DNA from 2 places in the Methylobacterium sp. WCS2018Hpa-22 genome. Region 2 is predicted to be linked to the other one. Evidence: riboswitches for the same ligand, from Rfam matches in the RefSeq annotation. Region 2 holds a riboswitch; the other holds the start of a gene.
The links. A riboswitch is a leader RNA that binds a small molecule or an ion and turns the genes downstream of it on or off. The one in region 2 is predicted to bind cobalamin.

Region 1: it holds a riboswitch for cobalamin, as region 2 does, so the genes downstream of both, RQI43_RS03505 (CbtB-domain containing protein) here and RQI43_RS02345 (TonB-dependent siderophore receptor) in region 2, are expected to answer to the same signal.

Annotation. Positions count from the first base shown of each region.
Region 1 is NZ_JAVTJA010000002.1:215,202-224,034, reverse strand. Features, by position in the region: gene cobN (cobaltochelatase subunit CobN) at 1-1,102, opposite strand, end outside; gene RQI43_RS03525 (DUF4349 domain-containing protein) at 1,116-2,048, opposite strand; gene cobW (cobalamin biosynthesis protein CobW) at 2,045-3,079, opposite strand; gene RQI43_RS03515 (DUF1636 domain-containing protein) at 3,076-3,498, opposite strand; gene RQI43_RS03510 (CbtA family protein) at 3,491-4,285, opposite strand; gene RQI43_RS03505 (CbtB-domain containing protein) at 4,316-4,492, opposite strand; cobalamin riboswitch at 4,546-4,740, opposite strand; gene cobU (bifunctional adenosylcobinamide kinase/adenosylcobinamide-phosphate guanylyltransferase) at 4,847-5,359, shown strand; gene cobO (cob(I)yrinic acid a,c-diamide adenosyltransferase) at 5,356-5,976, shown strand; gene RQI43_RS03490 (hypothetical protein) at 5,990-6,640, opposite strand; gene RQI43_RS03485 (RusA family crossover junction endodeoxyribonuclease) at 6,637-7,050, opposite strand; gene RQI43_RS03480 (hypothetical protein) at 7,142-7,864, shown strand; gene RQI43_RS03475 (cobyric acid synthase) at 7,922-8,833, shown strand, end outside.
Region 2 is NZ_JAVTJA010000001.1:493,220-502,052, forward strand. Features, by position in the region: gene RQI43_RS02320 (xanthine dehydrogenase family protein molybdopterin-binding subunit) at 1-893, opposite strand, end outside; gene RQI43_RS02325 ((2Fe-2S)-binding protein) at 908-1,354, opposite strand; gene RQI43_RS02330 (GlxA family transcriptional regulator) at 1,459-2,406, opposite strand; gene RQI43_RS02335 (SDR family oxidoreductase) at 2,597-3,391, opposite strand; gene RQI43_RS02340 (GlxA family transcriptional regulator) at 3,511-4,485, shown strand; cobalamin riboswitch at 4,795-5,005, shown strand; gene RQI43_RS02345 (TonB-dependent siderophore receptor) at 5,188-7,350, shown strand; gene RQI43_RS02350 (ABC transporter ATP-binding protein) at 7,350-8,093, shown strand; gene RQI43_RS02355 (DUF3526 domain-containing protein) at 8,090-8,833, shown strand, end outside.

The DNA of each region.
Region 1 (8,833 bases), on a different contig from region 2:
CGCGGTCGGCCAGGGCCGCGATGCCGGCCGGGAAGGGAACGGCGCGGCGCTCGCTGAACCCATCGAGTTCCGGCCCGTCCTCCTTGAACGAGATCGGGAAGCCGGAAAGCCGGCCGTCGAATTCGGGAAGCGCCACCTGCATGGCGAGGTCGGCGGCGTTCATCCCTCGCGCCGAGGCCTCCCAGGCCTCCCGCGCGGCCCCGATCGTATAGGCCTGGAGGATGGGCGCATCAGCCCCATCCAGGACGAAGCCGGCATCCTCCCGCGCGGAGAAGGCCGTCGCCGCGATGACGATGTCCGGGCTGCGCGCGGCCAGAGCCTCCCGCACGGCATCGAGGGCGAGCGCGTCCTTGAGGCTTGCGACCGCGAGGGTGGCGGCTCCGATGCCGCGCTCACCCAACGCGCTGATGAGTTCGGCCACCGGCCGGGTGTCGCCGCCGAGCACAGCTGAGCGATAGACCAGGATCAGCGCGAGGGGGCGGTTCTGCCCAGCTGCGGCGAGGGCGGTCTCGTGTGCGACCGGTCCGCAACCCGGACACCAGGCGAAGCCGCGCGGCAGGGCGACCGGCGGCAGCGCTTCGACCGCGTTCCCGATCTCGCGGGAGAGGCGCCGGATCATCCGGCGCAGGTTGTCGGACCCGCCCGCGCGGCAATAGCCCTCGAGTGTCTCCACCAGTTCGGGAGCCACCGTCGAGAAGGCGGTGAGGCGGGGATCGGGCTTGTCGCAGCCCGGAATCACGGCGAGCTTCACGCCGTTCGCGCGAGCCGCAGCGGCGGCGCGCTCGACGCCGTAGCGCCAGTAATCGAGGCCACCGAGGCAGCGGATGACCACGAATTTCGACCGCGCGATCACGTTGTCTACGTAGAGATCGACGGACATCGGATGGCGCAGCCGCGCCAGTTTGGCGAGGCGGAGCGTCGGGACGTCGACTGCCGACGGGTCCCGTGCCGCCGCCTCCCGCTCGGCCGCATGCGCGCCGGCCATGCCGGAGAGGTCGGAATCGGTGAAGGACAGGAACACGATGTCGCCGGGCGCCTGGCCCAGATCGATGGCGGCTTCGCCTTCGTCGAGGGAGACCGTGTCGATTCGGATCAGATGCATGGGCGGCGCGCCGTCATGGCTGTGCCCTGGAGGACGTCCGCTCGGTCACGGCGCTTTGGCGACCGCGCCGGCGCCACAGCGCCCGAAGGAGAAGCACGCCGATCAGCACCAGCGGTAACCATGGCAGGCCGGCGACGACGAAACGCAAGGCCGATCCGGCGCTCTCGCCGAAGGTCTGGCCTGCCTGGGCCCAGGCTTCCTCCACGGGGGCGAGAGGCCCGGCCCTCGCCTCGTCGGAGCGTAGGGCGATGGAGACGAGCTCCGTGTCGACGCGCTGGTTCAGGCCGCGCTGCTTGGCATCGGCTTCCTCGATCTGCGACTGAACCTGCGCCAATTCCTGCGCGATGCGGATCAAATCCTCCACGCGCGGGTCGGGCCGTGCAGCGATCGCGTCGAGCCGGGCGCGATAGGCGGTGAGCTGGGCCAAGCGCCGGCCGCCATCCTCGATGGCGTCCGTCAGGTCGTCGGCACGCGTCGACTGGCTCCGGAGCACGACGTCACCCGTCGCCTCGCCGGGGAGGGGCGCCGTGACGAAGGCCATGAAGGGCGCGACGGACTCATGCGGCAGTCGGACCTGAACCTGCGCCTGCGGACGGCCCGCAGGCCTGCGGCCATCGTCGACGGACGCAGCGACGAGAACGCATTTCAGGGCTGCCTCGTTCAGGCAGCGGTCGCGCGCCGCCTCGAAATGCGCGTTCACCCGCTGGGGCGGTAACCCGATGGTCAGGTCGTGGGTATAGGCGAGCTTCGCATCGCTCGTCTGGGCCAGTGGGCGGGCCACCGGAGCGAGGCGTGCCATCGCCCGGCTGTCCGAGGCCTGAAACTCCGGTTTGGGTGGGCGTGAATCCGAGCAGCCACCGATCGCCGCGAGAGCCGCCAGGCCGGACGCGGCCACGAGGCCGCGGCACCCGTGAGCCAGGATCCGTCGGGCGGTCAACGCGCTCACCCCGCCAGGGCGGCTGCCACCGCCCCCTGGTCGAAACCCTTCAGCCCGATGACCACGAGCCGGCCGTCGCGGTTCTCGCTCGCCCGCCAGGGGCGGTCGTAATGATGGGCGATACGGGCACCGACGCCCTGGACCACGAGGCGCATCGGCTTGCCGGTGACCTCGGCGAAGCCCTTGATCCGCAGGACGCCGCTGGTCTCGGCGGCGCGGGCGACGCGGGAGGCCAGATCCTCGGCGCTCGCCGTGGCAGGCACGGCAATGGCCACGGAGTCGAAATCGTCGTGATCGTGGTCCTCGCCCTCGCCGTGATGGGAGGGGCGGGCGTCGAGATCGTCCTCGGCGGCGGCGCCGAGACCGAGGATCACGCGCGGATCGAGGCGGCCATGCTCGGCCTCGACCATCTTCACCGCGCGCGGCAGCTGGCGCTCCACCTCGGCGCGGACCTTGGCCTTGCCGGCGTCGTCGAGGAGGTCGGCCTTGTTCATCACCACGAGGTCGGCGCAGAGGAGCTGGTCCTCGAACACCTCTTCCAGCGGGTTGTCGTGATCGACGCTGGCATCGTCGGCCCGCTGGGCGGCGAGGGCTGCCGGATCGTCGGCGAAGAAGCCGGCAGCGACGGCCGGGCCGTCGATCACCGCGATCACCCCGTCCACGGTCACCCGCGAGCGGATCGCCGGCCAGTGGAAGGCCTGGACCAGGGGCTTCGGCAGAGCGAGGCCGGACGTCTCGATGAGGATGTGCTCCGGCGGGTCGGCGCGGTCGAGGAGCTTGTTCAGGGCGGGCACGAAATCGTCCGCCACGGTGCAGCAGATGCAGCCATTGGCCAGCTCCACGATGTCCTCGTCCTGGCAACCCTCGATGCCGCAGGCGGCCAGGAACGATCCGTCGAAGCCGATATCGCCGAACTCGTTGACGATGATGGCGAGCCGACGACCGCCGGCATTCTCCACGAGGTGACGGACGAGGGTCGTCTTCCCGGCTCCGAGGAAGCCGGTGACGATGGTGCAGGGGATCTTCTCGACGATGCTCATTCGGCGGCGTCCGGAATTCTGTCCGCGCGGGGCGGAGGAAACGGGGGAATGCGGGCGACGACGCCTTTGCGGAACGCCTCCGGCCGCGCCTTCCAGGGCACGATGCCGTCGGGCGTCTCCGCGTACAGGCCGATGCCCGCGAGGATGGTTCTGGCGGATTCGACCGGGTCGAGATCGCCGTAGACGTAGGTCCAGCGGCCCTCCGACGCCACGGCGACCGTGCAGGGGCGCTTGCAGACCGACAGGCACTCCACGCTCTCGACCGCGATGCCCTCGATGGCGGCTTCCGTCACCGCATCGCGCAGCGCCGAGACGAGGCGGGCCCCGGCACGGGGCTCGGATGTGTCGCCGGCCGTGCGGCAGGTGGCGCAGACATAGAGTACGACCGGTCTGCCGGCCTGGATGTCCTCGTCAGGCATGCGACGTCGTCGGGCTCTTGCGCCCGACGCTGTTCCAGGCCCAGCCGAAGGCGAGGCCGATCACCGCCCAGAACACGAAGGCGATGCCGAGCGACCGAGCGGCGAATTGGGCCGCGTAGCCCGGGGGCAGGGCGGAGGCAGTGTGGCTCGTCTCCGGAGCGCCTGCCAGATGCGGCGCGACGAGAAGCACGAGCCCTCCAGCGATGGCGATGGAGGAGCGGCGGATCGCGATGAGGTAGAGCCCCATGGCGGTGGCGGCCGCGGTCATGATCCACCAGAACTGGCGTTCGGCGAGCGGCGCCGCCTCCATGCCGGGCAGTTCAGGCGGCAGACCGAGGGCCGGGGCGAGGGCCACGGCGAGGAACCCCGCGATGGCGAATCGCAGGCCGGTTTCCGGGCTCGGCTCGCGCCCACAGGCAATGAGAGCCGCGCCCAGCAACAGGGCGTAGCCGACGCCGCCGACCAGGGTCGCGAGGGCGGTGAAGACCATCCGGGGAAGGCCGGGGCCGGGCTGCCAGGCCGGAGCGACCTCGCCGCCTTCGACACCGTCCGTCTTGCCGCCATGGTCCTTGCCGCCATGGTCGTGGCCCGAATGGACGGGCACGATGAGGGAGGCCGGGGAGACGCCGCGCGGCATCCATTGCGCGGCTGGCGCCGTGGCTTCGCCGCTCTCGTAACGCTCGGCCGCGATGATCAGCGGCGAGGTGAGGGCAAGCTGCAAGCCCGTGGCGACGACAGCCGCCAGGAAGCCGGCGACCAGGGCCGCCGACACGAGTCGGATCATCATGAAATCAGGTCCTGGCTGAGCGCTAGGCGGTCAGTGGCAGGGGAAATTCTGGGCGTGCCGGAAATCGTGGGCCGCGTTGTGCAGCGCCATCGCCGGGGCGAAGCCGGCCATGAAGACGAGCCCGAGGCCGAGGAAAGCGGCCATGAGCACTGCGCCGAGACGCTCGTTGCTGCGGGTGCCGGTGAGGGCGAGGGTGTTCGTGGTCATCGTGTCAGGTCTCCGGCCGCCCCGCCGGCGGCGTTCGAGGATAGAGCGGGAGGACAATGTCCCCTTCGGAAGGCAGGTCTCCTGGCTCGCGGGTCATCCGGTCCTGCCGCCTTCCCGGATCGCTCCGGTGGCCGATGGCAGGCCCGTCTCCGCTCACAGTTGCGGGGGCAGCTGCGGTTTCAGGCGCGAGCCCTCACCGCATTCCCTTTTCACCCCGTCGCCGGGGCACCGTCCGAACTTCGCTTCTACGCGCTCGCGCGACCGCTGACAACGCGCTGCCAAAGCGTTTTACCGGCTTTGACGGGGCAGGGCGGTTTCGCGCTAAAGGGAGCCATGCGGCAGCCTTCTCCAAGAATGACACTGGTCCTCGGCGGCGCGCGCTCGGGCAAGAGTCTGCACGCGGAGCGCCTCGTGGAAGCCCACCCGGCGCCGTGGCTCTACCTCGCCACCGCGCAGGCCTGGGACGACGAGATGCGGGAGCGCGTCGCCCTTCACCGGTCGCGCCGCTCGGCGGATTGGATCACCCGGGACGTGCCGATCGATCTGGCCGAGGCCGTCGCCGCGGCGAACGGGCCGGTGCTGGTCGATTGCCTGACCCTATGGCTTACCAACCTGATCCTGTCCGAGGCCGATATCGAGGCGGCGAGCGCCGCGCTGATCGAGGCCTGCGGTCGCGCGCCGGGGCCAGTGGTACTCGTTGGCAACGAGGTCGGTCTCGGCATCGTACCGGACAACGCGCTCGCCCGCCGCTTCCGCGACGCGGCCGGGCGCCTGCACCAGCGCCTCGCCGCGCGGGCCGACCATGTGGTGTTCATGGTGGCGGGACTGCCGATGATCGTGAAACCCCAACCCGGAGCGAGCGCATGAGCGTTTCAGACACGAGCGACCCGGAGGCCGAACGGCACCGTGAGAAGATGGAGAAGCGCAAGGCCGTCCAGGACGCCGAGGTCGCGGCCAAGACGATCGAGAAGGGCCTGCTCATCGTCAATACCGGCCCTGGCAAGGGCAAGACCACGGCCGGGCTCGGCCTCGTCCTGCGGGCGCTCGGCCATGGCTGGCGGGTTGGCGTGGTCCAGTTCATCAAGGGGGGGTGGGATACGGGCGAGAAGCACGCGCTGAAGGCTTTCGGCGACCGGATCGAATGGCATACGCTCGGCGAGGGCTTCACCTGGGAGACGCAGGACAAGGCCCGCGACATCGCGGCGGCCGAGCATGCCTGGGCCAAGGCCGAGGAGCTGATGGCCGACCCGACCATCCGCCTCGTCCTCCTCGACGAACTCAACATCGCCCTGCGCTACGATTATCTGCCCATCGACGCCGTGGTGGCGGCTTTCCGGGCGCGCCGGCCCGACCTCCACGTCATCGTCACCGGCCGCAACGCCAAGCCGGCCCTCATCCAGGCCGCCGACCTCGTCACCGAGATGGGCAGCGTGAAGCACCATTTCTCGGCCGGCGTGAAGGCGCAGGAGGGGATCGAGTTCTGACTGCTGGGCGCGGTCAGGCCACGCCGCCGACCGGCTGATTCTCGTGGAGGACGAGCTTCAGCGTAGCGACGAAATCCTCCAGGGCGGCGGGATCAAGGTCTCGCTGCAGGGCCCCGTGGGCGACGGCGTTGCGCAGGCTCGCCATGGGGCGAAGCCGATCCGCCTCGTCGGGCGTTACGATGCCTTCGCCCGCGAGCTGTTCGATCAGCCGTGCGGACGATTGAGATCGCGACAGGCGGTCCGGAATCAAGGCCCGCCCGATGGCTTCGAAGGTCGACCAGCCAAGCAGCAGAGCGGCCTCCATCTGGCCGGCTGCGATGAGAGCCTCGACCTTCGCGATCGTGCGGTCAATGATGTCGGGCGTCACGCCGTCGATGGCGGGTACGCCGCCGCCGGAGCGAGCGTAGTAGATCCGAAGTTCCCAATCGGCGACACCGAGGAACCGGTCAGCGACTCTTTCCTGGCTTCCCGATCGCGAGCCATCCCGCACGATCTCGATCGCGAGATTCTTGGGTTTTCCGAGCGCAATCGCGTCGGGAACGTAGTCGCCCATGAAGGATGGCAGAAGCTGGCGGGAAGGGTGAGTATAGACCTCGTAGCCGGCATCCATGAGTGTCGGGATGATGAGGTCGAGGACCGGCCGTTCTGGTTCCATGCCGCTCATGCCAGTTCCTCGAATGGATCGTCCGAGAGCCTTACGTATAGAATCGGCTTCTGTGCCGACAGGGCCGCCGCCAGGACGGGGCTCGGCTGCGTGAACGAAAACACCCGCTGCGGTTCGAACTTCTGGATGACCACCCGTTCGATCTGAGAATCATCCATGTAGATGTGCTGGTTGAGGGCATCGAGAACCAGTTTGACGATATTGTCCACATCGCCCTGCACGGAGCCGACGGGGAAGTAGAACAGCGTCACGGCGAGTTTACCCTCGCAGGCGAAGTGATTCTCGGGCAAGGAGCCGTCGCTTGCCGCTCGGACCTTCTGCTTCCATTGCGATTTGGAACTCGATCGGGCCGATTGGAACGAGACCGGTGTGCCGCTGACGAGGAACTCGATGGGAAAGATGAGCTCCACGAGAGATCGCCTAGCGTCGCGGGCTTCGGTCCCGCAACTTATGCACGGCTTCATCAACGTGTATAGGGTATCGCGGAATCTCCCTTGGGTTGTGTTCCGTCGCGGCTTCCGACGCTGCCTCGTTCCGCTCACGCTTCTTCTGTCCGGTGCCGGTGCGGCCTCCGCGGAGTCCATCACATCCTGGCCGGACACCTATCTCGCCCGCGTCGAGGCGCTGGCGGTGATGGAGGGGCTCAATGCGCGGCTCCTGGCGAGCCGCAGCGCCACCGCGACCCTCGAAGGCTGGTGCTTCGAGCACGGCATGGCGACGGACCCGCGGCTCACGGCGACCCTCCTGCGCGATGTGGACAAGCCCGCCTCGGAAGAGACGCGCCGCCGCCTCGCCGCCGGACCCGAAACCGTCCTGAAATATCGCCGGGTCCGGCTCGCCTGCGGGAATCACGTTCTGTCGGAGGCCGACAATTGGTACGTGCCGGAGCGACTGAACCCGGAGATGAACCGCCTGCTGGAGACGACCGATACACCCTTTGGCAGGGCGGTCCAGGCGCTGGGCACCACCCGCCAGACCATCGGGGCGGACCGTCTCTGGCAGCCTCTGCCGCCCGGTTGGGACCAAGCGGCCCCGCCCGATCCCGCCTGCGCGCCGCTCGCGATTCCGGACCGGCTGTTCAGCCATCGGGCCGTCCTGTTCACGGCCGAGCGGGTGCCGTTCTCGGAGGTCGTCGAGACCTACGCCTCCGCCATCCTCGATTTCCGCCGGGCCGCGCGGCCTCTCGATACCGCCTGCGTCGCCGGCCCGCCGTCGCGGCCCTGACGCGGTCGTGCTAGGGCTCGCCGACACCCCTCGGCACACCGGACGAGACCCGATCGCATGACCGCCCGCGCCTTCATGATCCAGGGCACCGGCTCGGATGTCGGTAAGTCGCTGATCGTGGCCGGCCTGTGCCGCGCCTTCACGCGGCGCGGCCTCGCCGTGCGGCCGTTCAAGCCGCAGAACATGTCCAACAACGCGGCCGTTACCGCCGATGGCGGCGAGATCGGCCGGGCCCAGGCGCTGCAGGCGCGGGCCTGCGGGGTGGCGCCCTCCATCCACATGAACCCGGTCCTGCTGAAGCCCCAGAGCGAGACCGGCTCGCAGGTGGTGGTGCAGGGCCGGATGGTCGGCACCGCGAAGGCGCGAGATTACCAGGCCTGGAAGCCGCGTCTCCTGGCCTCCGTGCTCGAAAGTTTTGATCATCTGAAGGGCCAGGCCGACCTCGTCATCGTGGAGGGCGCCGGCTCGGCCTCCGAGGTCAACCTGCGACGGGGCGACATCGCTAATATGGGCTTTGCGCGGGCCACCGACACGCCCGTGATCCTGCTCGGCGACATCGACCGGGGCGGCGTCATCGCCAGCCTCGTCGGCACCAAGGCGGTGATCGCGCCCGAGGATGCGGCGATGATCGTGGGCTTCCTCGTCAACCGGTTTCGCGGCGACCCGAGCCTGTTCGCTGACGGCATGGAGATCGTCGCCACGGCGACCGGCTGGCCCGCCCTCGGCCTCGTGCCGCATTTCCCTGAAGCCGCGCGCCTGCCCGCCGAGGATGCGCTGGGGCTCGCCGGTTCCGCCTCCTCCGGCCGGACGCGCATTCGCGTCGCGGTGCCGGTTCTCCCTCGCATCGCCAATTTCGACGACCTCGATCCGCTACGGGCGGAGCCGGAGGTGGAGGTCGTGCTGGTCCGGCCCGGCGAGGCGATTCCGGGCGACGTCGCCCTCGTCCTGCTGCCGGGCTCGAAGACCACG
Region 2 (8,833 bases):
ACTTGCAGTGCCTCCGCGCCCTTACGCGCCCGCCACCAGGAATCCGCCACGACCGCCACCGCGCCGGGCAGGAGATGCACCGAGTCAACCCCAGCCATCGCACGGATGTCCACCTCGTTGGCAATGGTCTCGGGCTCCGTGCCGAGATGCGGAGCGTGCTGGATCGCCGCGTGGAGCATCCCGTCGAGGCGAATGTCGATCGCGTAGACCGCCCGGCCGGTGGATTTGTCCCGCATGTCGAGCCGCGCGACCGGCTTTCCGATCCATCGAAAGCTCTTGGGGTCCTTCAGCGGCACGTCGTCCCGTGGCTGGAGGACGAGCGCGTCGGAGGCGAGTTCGCCGTAGCCGAGCGACCGGCCGGAGGCGGCGTGGATCACCCGGCCATCATCGGTGGTGAGCTGACCCTGCGGGACGCCGAGCTTGGCCGCGGCGGAGCGCAGCATCATTTCGCGGGCCGTGGCGCCCAGGCGCCGCATAGCCGCATAGCTGGAACGGGTCGAGAAGCTGCCCCCCGTCATGCGCAGGCCGTTGACGACGGCGTAATCGGGGCCGGGCGGCGCGCATTCGACGGCAAAGCGCGCCGGGTCGAGGTCGAACTCCTCTCCGATGGTCTGAGCAAGGCCGGTATTGATGCCCTGGCCTCCCTCCACAAACGGGCTCAGCAGGCGCACCGTGCCGTCGGACCGCATCTCCAGGAAGGCCGCGACCCGCGTGCCGGGCTTGGGCGCTATGGCGGCCGCGCCCTCGGGTCGCTCCCCGGCGCCGACTGAGTTGGAACCAAGGTTGACGCCGAGCACAAGGGCGCCGGTGGCGGCACCGAGGAAGTTTCGCCGCGACAGGTTGCGGATGGGCTCGCGGCCGGCGGTCGGCGAGGAGGGCGTGAGGTCGTTCATGATACCGTCTCCCCTCAAGCCGCGGCCTGCCGCACGGCGGCGGCAATAGCGTTGTAGGTGCCGCAGCGGCAGAGATTGGTCATCGCCGAGGCGATGTCGTCGTCAGTCGGCTTCGGTGTTCCCTTCAGAAGGCCGGTCGCCGCCATGACCTGGCCGGACTGGCAGTAGCCGCATTGCGGCACCTCGATGCCGATCCAGGCCGCGACGACTCTGGCGCCCACTGGATCCCGCTCGATTGCCTCAATGGTGGTGACGCTCTGCGTCCCAACGCTCTCCAGGGGGATCTGACAGGAGCGCGTCGCTTGTCCGTCGAGGAGGACCGTACAGGCGCCGCACTGTCCGATGCCGCAGCCATACTTGGTGCCGCTCAGCCCAAGGCTGTCGCGCAGGACGAAAAGGAGCGGCGTGTCGGGTTCGGCCTCGACAGCATATGGCCGGCCATTGACCGTCAGATTCACCATGGCCGCGTTACTCCGAAAGGTTTGCCCCGCACTGCATTATGGATAAGTCTGGCCGATGCAGTCGCAAACGTCATAAACGCAGCGTTTTCGGACATGCAACTGCTTCACGCGGCGTGCCTGTCTCGCAACAGTCCCTGCCGGATCTCCTGTGGGGTCAGCCCGTAGATCCGCAGGAATGCGCGGCGCATCCGCTCCCTGTCGGCGAATCCAGTTTCCATGGCGACTACATCGAGAGAGTGCCGGCTCCGCACCAGCAGCACGCGGGCGGCATCGGCACGCAGGCGCTCGATCACCTTGGCCGGCGACAGGCTGAACTCCGCCTGGACCGCCCGGTTGAACTGCCGGGGCGAGAGGTGGGCGGCATCGGCGAGGCGGGCCACGCTGAGCGGTTCCCGCAGATGGCCGCGCGCGAACGCGAAGGCCCGCTGGATCCGATCGGATTTCGGCTCCAAGTCCAGGAGGTTGGAGGCCTGCGGCTGACCGCCGGAGCGGCGGCGATCGAGGAGCAACCGGCGGGCGACCTCGCGGGCCGCCCCCGGCCCGAGGTCGTCTTCGACCAGCGCCAGGGCCATGTCGATGGAGGCCGTCATGCCGGCCGAAGTCCAGATCGCCCCGTCCCGAACGTAGAGCTGGTCGGTTTCCACCTGCAGGTCGGGAAAGCGCGCCGCCAGTTCCGCGTTGTCGCGCCAATGGGCCGTGACCCGACGGCCCGCGAGAAGGCCCGCCTCCGCCAGCACGAAGCTGCCCCGGCAGAAGGATGCGACTCGCCGCGCCTGCCCGGCGACCCGGCGCACGAACGCAAGGAGGACCGGCGAGCCCGCCCCCGCGCCCGTGGAGGCTCCGACAATGAGCGTGTCGAACGCCGTCTCGCCGGGCGGCTCGGTCAACACGGTAAAGCCCGCATTCGTCTGAACAGGACCGCCCGCTTCAGAGATAAGGTGCAGGTCGTAGACGGGTTCGCCGGCCACGTTGTTCGCGACCTGGAACACCGCCATGGCCGAGAGCGACATCAGCTTCAGCTCCGGGATCGCTAGAACGCCGATGGTCAGCACGGCCTTCTCCCTGCGTCGGATTTTATGCAAGTATTCGGCGAAATTAGCAGATTTCGCAGAGGCAGTCCCTGGTTCGCGACAGAGACCGGCTTTACAACGAAGTTCTCGGCAGGCACGTGTTTGCGGGCCGATGCGAACCCGCTGCGCTCGGAACCGCGATGTCCGGGCCGGCGACTCGGCGTGAATCGTTTCAACCGGCCCGATACCGGTCGGCCGCCACGGCGCTCGACAGGTGTGGCAGCATCGCTTGGCGAGCGGCCTCCCAGGCCTCCCATTCGGCCCCCTCCATCAGCGACGGAATAGTGGCGAATTCGCCCCGGTCGAGGCCGACTAGAGCCGCGTCCACGAGATCGGCGGCGGACATGACCCACCCCTCGGGAAGATTGCTGGACGGCAGCCCGGCGATGTCCCAGAACTCTGTGCCGGTCGCCCCCGGCAGGACGACTTGTACGGCCACCCCGGTGCCGGCGAGTTCCTTGCGCAGTGATTGACTGAAGGCGAGGACGAAGGACTTCGTGCCGCCATAAACGCCGTTGAGTGCCTCCGGGCCAATGGCGACGATCGAGGCGATGTTGATGATCGTGCCGTTGCCGCGCGCTGTGAAACGTGGGACGGCCGCGTAAGTCAGGCGCGTCGGGGCAGTGACGTTGATCGCGATCATCTGCTCCATGTCGTCCACCGAGGCGGACGCCAAGGGCGCGGCGCTGCCGAAGCCGGCATTGTTGACCAGATGGGTGATGCTGGCCTCGGTCTTCAGGATCGCTTCGACTTCGCGGAGCCCCTCAGCGCCCGCCAGATCGGCCGCGACGACTCGGACCGTAATGCCATGGCGACCCGACAGTGTCTCGGCGACGGCATCGAGCCTCGCCCTGTTGCGTGCCACTAGGATGAGATTGTGGCCGCGCGCAGCGAAGCGGTCGGCGTAGACTGCACCAATGCCTGAGGAGGCCCCGGTGATGAGCACGGTTCCCAGCTTGTTACTCATGGTCGTGGTCCTTCGACATGCGCCGCTGGCTGTTTGCGACGGCACGACACTACGGCTGGACGGCGATGTCTGAAATGACGTAAAAGCGTCAATTCAGGACATGAGCGGTGGTGGTTTCGATGCCAGAGGTCGGCTTCATTCTTGAGGACGGGTTCCAAGTTATGGGACTGGCCGCGCTATCGGCCTTCGAGTTCACCAACGTGGAACTCGGATACGAAGCCTACCGCCTGACAGTTATGTCTGAGCAGGGTGGAACGATCCGGTCGTCGCTGGGCATCCGGATCGAGACAGTTCCGCTCACCCTCGTGCCGGACACCTTGATGGTCGTCGGCGAGCTGCTTCCCCGCCCCCTCACGCTTGCCCTGCGCAGCTATATCGCTGAGGCGGGCCAGACGTCCCGACGCGTCGCAGGACTATGCACGGGGGCATTCGCCCTGGCCGAGGCGGGATTGCTCGACGGCCGTACCGCGACCACGCACTGGGCCCATGCCCGGGACTTGCAGGCTCGGTTTCCTCGCGTCCGCGTCGACGACGACCGCATCTTCGTCTCCGATGGACACATCTGGACATCCGCCGGGATGAGCGCGGCCATCGACCTGACCCTCGCCCTGATCGAAGACGATCACGGCGCGGACCTGTCGCGGATGGTGGCGCGCAAGCTCGTCGTCTACCACCGCCGCCCGGGCGGCCAGTCCCAGTTCTCCGCGCTCTTAGAACTGCAGCCCCGCTCCGACCGCGTCCGCCGCGCGCTCGTATACGCCCGAGAGCATCTGGCCAATCCGCTGACTGTCGAGGAGCTCGCTGACGCCGCGAGTGTAAGTCCCCGCCAATTCAGCCGGATCTTTCGCGAGGAGACCGGACAGTCCCCGGCCAAGGCCGTAGAGCGCCTTCGCCTAGAGGCCGCGCAACGTATGCTCGAAGACGGACGCCATGCGTTGGATGTCGTTGCCCGTGACACCGGCTTTACCGATCGCAATCGGTTGCGGCGGGCTTTCCTGCGCATGTTCGGTCAAACGCCGCAGAGCTTGCGTCGCGGCACGCGCGTCATAGAGCCGTCCGAAACACGCTTACAGGTAACAAAGACAACGGAATGAGCGGCCGAGTTAGGTTGACACCTGCCAGCCCGCTCTACGACCGGGTTGGGTGGAATGCGGTCCGACTGCTTTCGACCAGAAGACGTCCATAAGCGCTTATCGTGGAGGCCATCGAGCATCGGCCGATTGCGCCACTAGGCGCAGGCTGCATAACCTTTCACCCCCGATGGATCAGAGCCTCCGCACCTGAAAAGAGCGGACTGTCCCAATCCATCTGGCGACGGACAACGGTCCGGGACCAGACTGATGCAATGTTACAATGTTGCGAGAAAATGACGCCCCCTCGATTGACTATGCGGCGGCGCCCGGCGAATGTCTGACCGTCAAGGTTCCTGCGGGTCGTCGGCTCGCGGGCTAAGAGGGAATTCGGGGTGCTCGCAGGAGCGCTTCCGAAGCTGCCCCCGCAACTGTTAGCGGTGAGCCCTCACCGTCCATGGTCACTGGTGCGACGTACTGGGAAGGCCGAGGCGAGGGCGACGACCCGCGAGCCAGGAGACCTGCCTTGCACAACGATACGTCTCTCGGGCGGGGTGTCCCGGCGGAGCGCATGAGCGGGCTTGGCTACTGACGCAGCCGGTCCCGCGAGGGCACCCGCTCGGCCGTCGCTCGACAACCTTGAGCGCACCGGTGCCCCTTCGTCCCAACCTGGCGACCTCGAAGGTTGCGATCCTGACCCTGCCCGTTCCGGCCAAGCGTCGTCGGATGTCGAGGCGTCGAGGATCGCACTACGCGCTTGCCGCAATCCTTTCGGCGGGCGCGCCTGCACTGGAGGCCCGGGCGCAGGAGGCCGTCACGCTGGAGGAACTCTCCGTGGAGGCTACTGGCGGGAGCGCTCCAGTGGTCGCTGGTGCTGGCCCCTCCCCGGGGATAGGCCTGATCGGTCCGACCCCGGGCTACCGGGCCGACCGGGCGGTGAGCAGCACGAAGACCGACACGCCCCAGCGCGACGTGCCCCAGATCGTCACCGTTGCGCCGCGCGAGGTCATCACAGATCTCGCCGCCACCCGCGTCGACCGGGTCTTCAACTATACGCCCGGCGTCGCCCAGCAGAACAATTTTGGCGGCCTGACGGTGTTCAGCTACGCCATCCGTGGCACGACTACCTCGGAACTCTACCGTAACGGCTTCCCGATCAACCGAGGCTCGCCGCCGCCGCCTGACACCCAGAACGTCGAGCGCATCGAGGTGCTCAAGGGCCCCGGTGGCGGCCTGTTTGGGCGCAGTGACCCAGGTGGCCTCGTCAACTTCGTCACCAAACAGCCGACCGCTGAGCGCTTCGTCGAGATGGGCGGTCTCTGGGGTTCTTTCGAGCAGTTCCGCGACACGGTCGATGCCGGTGGCGCGCTCAACGAGGACGGCACGCTGCTCTACCGATTTAACTTTGCGGGCGGACGCCAGAACAGCTTTCGCGATTTTGTCGACAGCGACCGGCTCCTCGTCGCTCCCGTCGTGAGCTGGCAGGTCACGCCGGACACGAAAATCACCGTCGAGACCGAGTTCCTGCGCAATCGCGTCGTGGTCGACCGGGGTGTGATTGCGATCAACCGCCAACTCGGCTTCCTGCCGATTTCCCGCTTCCTCGGCGAGCCGGGGCAGAGCACGTATCAGAGCTCGGACACGATGCAGGTGCGGGTCGAGCATCGCTTCAACGCCGATTGGCAGATGCGCCTCGCCACCCACTTCAACACCGGCTCGCTGGTCGGGGAATCGGCGGAGGTCCGTGGCCTCGCCGCGGACAATCGCACCGTCCTGCGCGACCGGAACTTCCGCGATTACCGCTGGGATACCGCCATCGGTCAGGCCGAGGTGGTGGGGCGCTTCGCCACCGGTGATCTCGGTCATACCCTGCTTCTCGGCTTCGAGCGGGAGAGCACGGATAGCCGCGTGGTCTATGATCGCTCGAACTTCCGCCAGAGCCCCTACAGCCTCGACATTTACGATCCCCGCTACGGCCAGGCCCTGCCGCCGCTCACGATCCGGCGCAACAACTTGGAACGAGTCACCAACACCGCCCTCTATGTCCAGGACCAGATCGCGCTCAGCCCCGAGTGGAAGGCGCTCCTCGGGGCCCGGTTCGATTTCTTCGAGCAATCTTTTCGCGAGCGAACGAACTCGACCCAGTCAGAGCAATCGCGGGTGGCGGCCACGCCGCGTGCCGGGCTCGTCTACCAGCCCCTGCCTGAGCTTTCGCTCTACACCAATGTCGGCACCAGCTTCCGGCCCAATATCGGCCCCGATGCCTTCGCGGTGGCCCGCGCGGAGCCGTTCGAGCCCGAGACTGGCATCGGCTACGAGGTGGGTGCCAAGCTCGATCTGTTCGGAGGCGCCCTCGGCCTGACGGCGGCGGCCTTCCGCATCGAGCGGCAGAACGTGCTGACGGCCGACCCCAACAACAGCGGCTTCTCGCTGGCGGCGGGCGGCGTGCGCAGCCAGGGCTTCGAACTCACGGCCGCAGGCCAGATCACCCCCGAGATCAAGATCCTGGCGGGCTACGTCTACGCCGACGCAGTGGTGACCAAGGATAACGTGCTGCCGGTGGGCGCACCGCTGATCAACATCCCGCGCCACTCGGGCAGCCTGCTCGCTGTGCACGAGGTCCAGGCCGGCCCCTGGAAGGGCCTCGGCCTGGGCGGCGGCGTGCGCGGGGTTGGCGAACGCGCCGGGGACGCATCGGGCTCGGGCTTCTCTCTGCCGGCCTACATCGCTGTCGATGCGCTGGCCTATTACCGCTACGAGAACATGCGCTTCGGCCTTAACGTCGAGAACATCTTCGACACCACTTACTATGAGAGTTCGAACAGCGTGTTCCGGGTCTATCCCGGCGCGCCCCGGCGCTTCACCGGCACGATCTCGGTGCGGTTCTGATGACTGAGGTCACGACCCATTCGGGCGACTTCGTCCTGGAGATCCGGGGGGCGGGCAAGCGTTTCGGCGAACGCCAAGCCCTCGATGGCCTCGACCTGTCGCTCCGTCCCGGGGAGGTCTTCGCCCTGCTCGGGCCGAACGGGGCTGGCAAGACCACAACGGTCAACCTGATCCTCGGCTTCCTAAAGGCGGATGCCGGCACGGTCCGGGTCTGCGGTGTCGATGCCGGCGCCGACCCGGTCGGCGCGCGCCGGCACGTGGCCTACATCCCCGAACAGGTGGCGCTCTATCCCGGCCTCTCCGGGGTGGAGAACCTGCGCTACTTCACGACCCTGGCCGGCCTCGATCTGACGAAAGCGAACGCACGCATGCTCCTCGCGGAGGCCGGCCTCGCCGAGCCTGCCCTCGCCCGTCCCGCCGGCTCCTATTCCAAGGGCATGCGCCAGAAGGTCGGCATCGCGGTGGCACTCGCGCGCCGTGCCCGGCTCCTCCTCCTCGACGAACCGACCTCGGGCCTTGATCCGAGCGCGGCGGCGGACTTCTCCACAACGGTCCGGGCGGCGGCGGATCGTGGCACCGCCATCCTGATGGCGACCCACGATCTCTACAGGGTGCGCGAGATGGCTGGCCGCGTCGGTGTCCTTAGCCGTGGCTGTATCGTTGAGGAGATCGACCCCCGGACTCTCGACCATGTCAGCCTGGAGCGGCTCTACATCGAGCGGCTGGCGGGGAGCGCGGCGTGAGGCAGCTCGCGGCCGAACTCGCGCGCACCGCCCGCGATGCGCGCCTTCGCTGGATCGGTGCCGTCCTCGTCCTGCTCCTCACGGTCGCGGGCCTCGGCGCCTGGCGGGATTCTATGCGCTATGCTGGTGAGGTCGCTCAGGTCGCGGCCGCCGAGCGCGCGCGCTGGCTCGGCCAGGATACCAAGAACCCGCATTCGGCCGACCATTTCGGCCTTTGGGTGTTCCGCCCCTCGGCACCGCTCGCCGTGCTCGATCCCGGTACCGAGCCCTACACGGGCCGGATGGTGCGGGTCGAGGCGCACGTTTTCAACGACGCGGTCTATCGCGCCATCCAGGATGCCGGACCGCTCGCGCGATCCGGCCTCGGCAGCGTCGCCGATATCGTCCAACTCGTGGTGCCGCTCGCCGCCATCCTGCTCGGCTTCTCCGCCTTCGCCGCCGACCGCGAGCGCGGCACGCTGCGTCTCGCGCTCGGCAACGGCGTCCCGCCGGGCCGGCTCTTCGCGACCCGGTTCGCGGCGCTCTTCGCCGCGCTGGCGCTCGTGGCAGGGCTTCCGCTCCTCGGGATCGGCGCGCTCGCAGTGGTGAGCGAGGAGGGTGCCGGCTGGCAGGCCGTTCCGCGACTGCTCACCTGGGTAGCGGCGCAGCTGACCTATGCCACCGTATTTCTGCTGCTCGCGATGCTCGTCTCGCTCGTCGCACGTACGGCCCGGGGCGCGCTTGCGGCGGCGCTCGCGGTC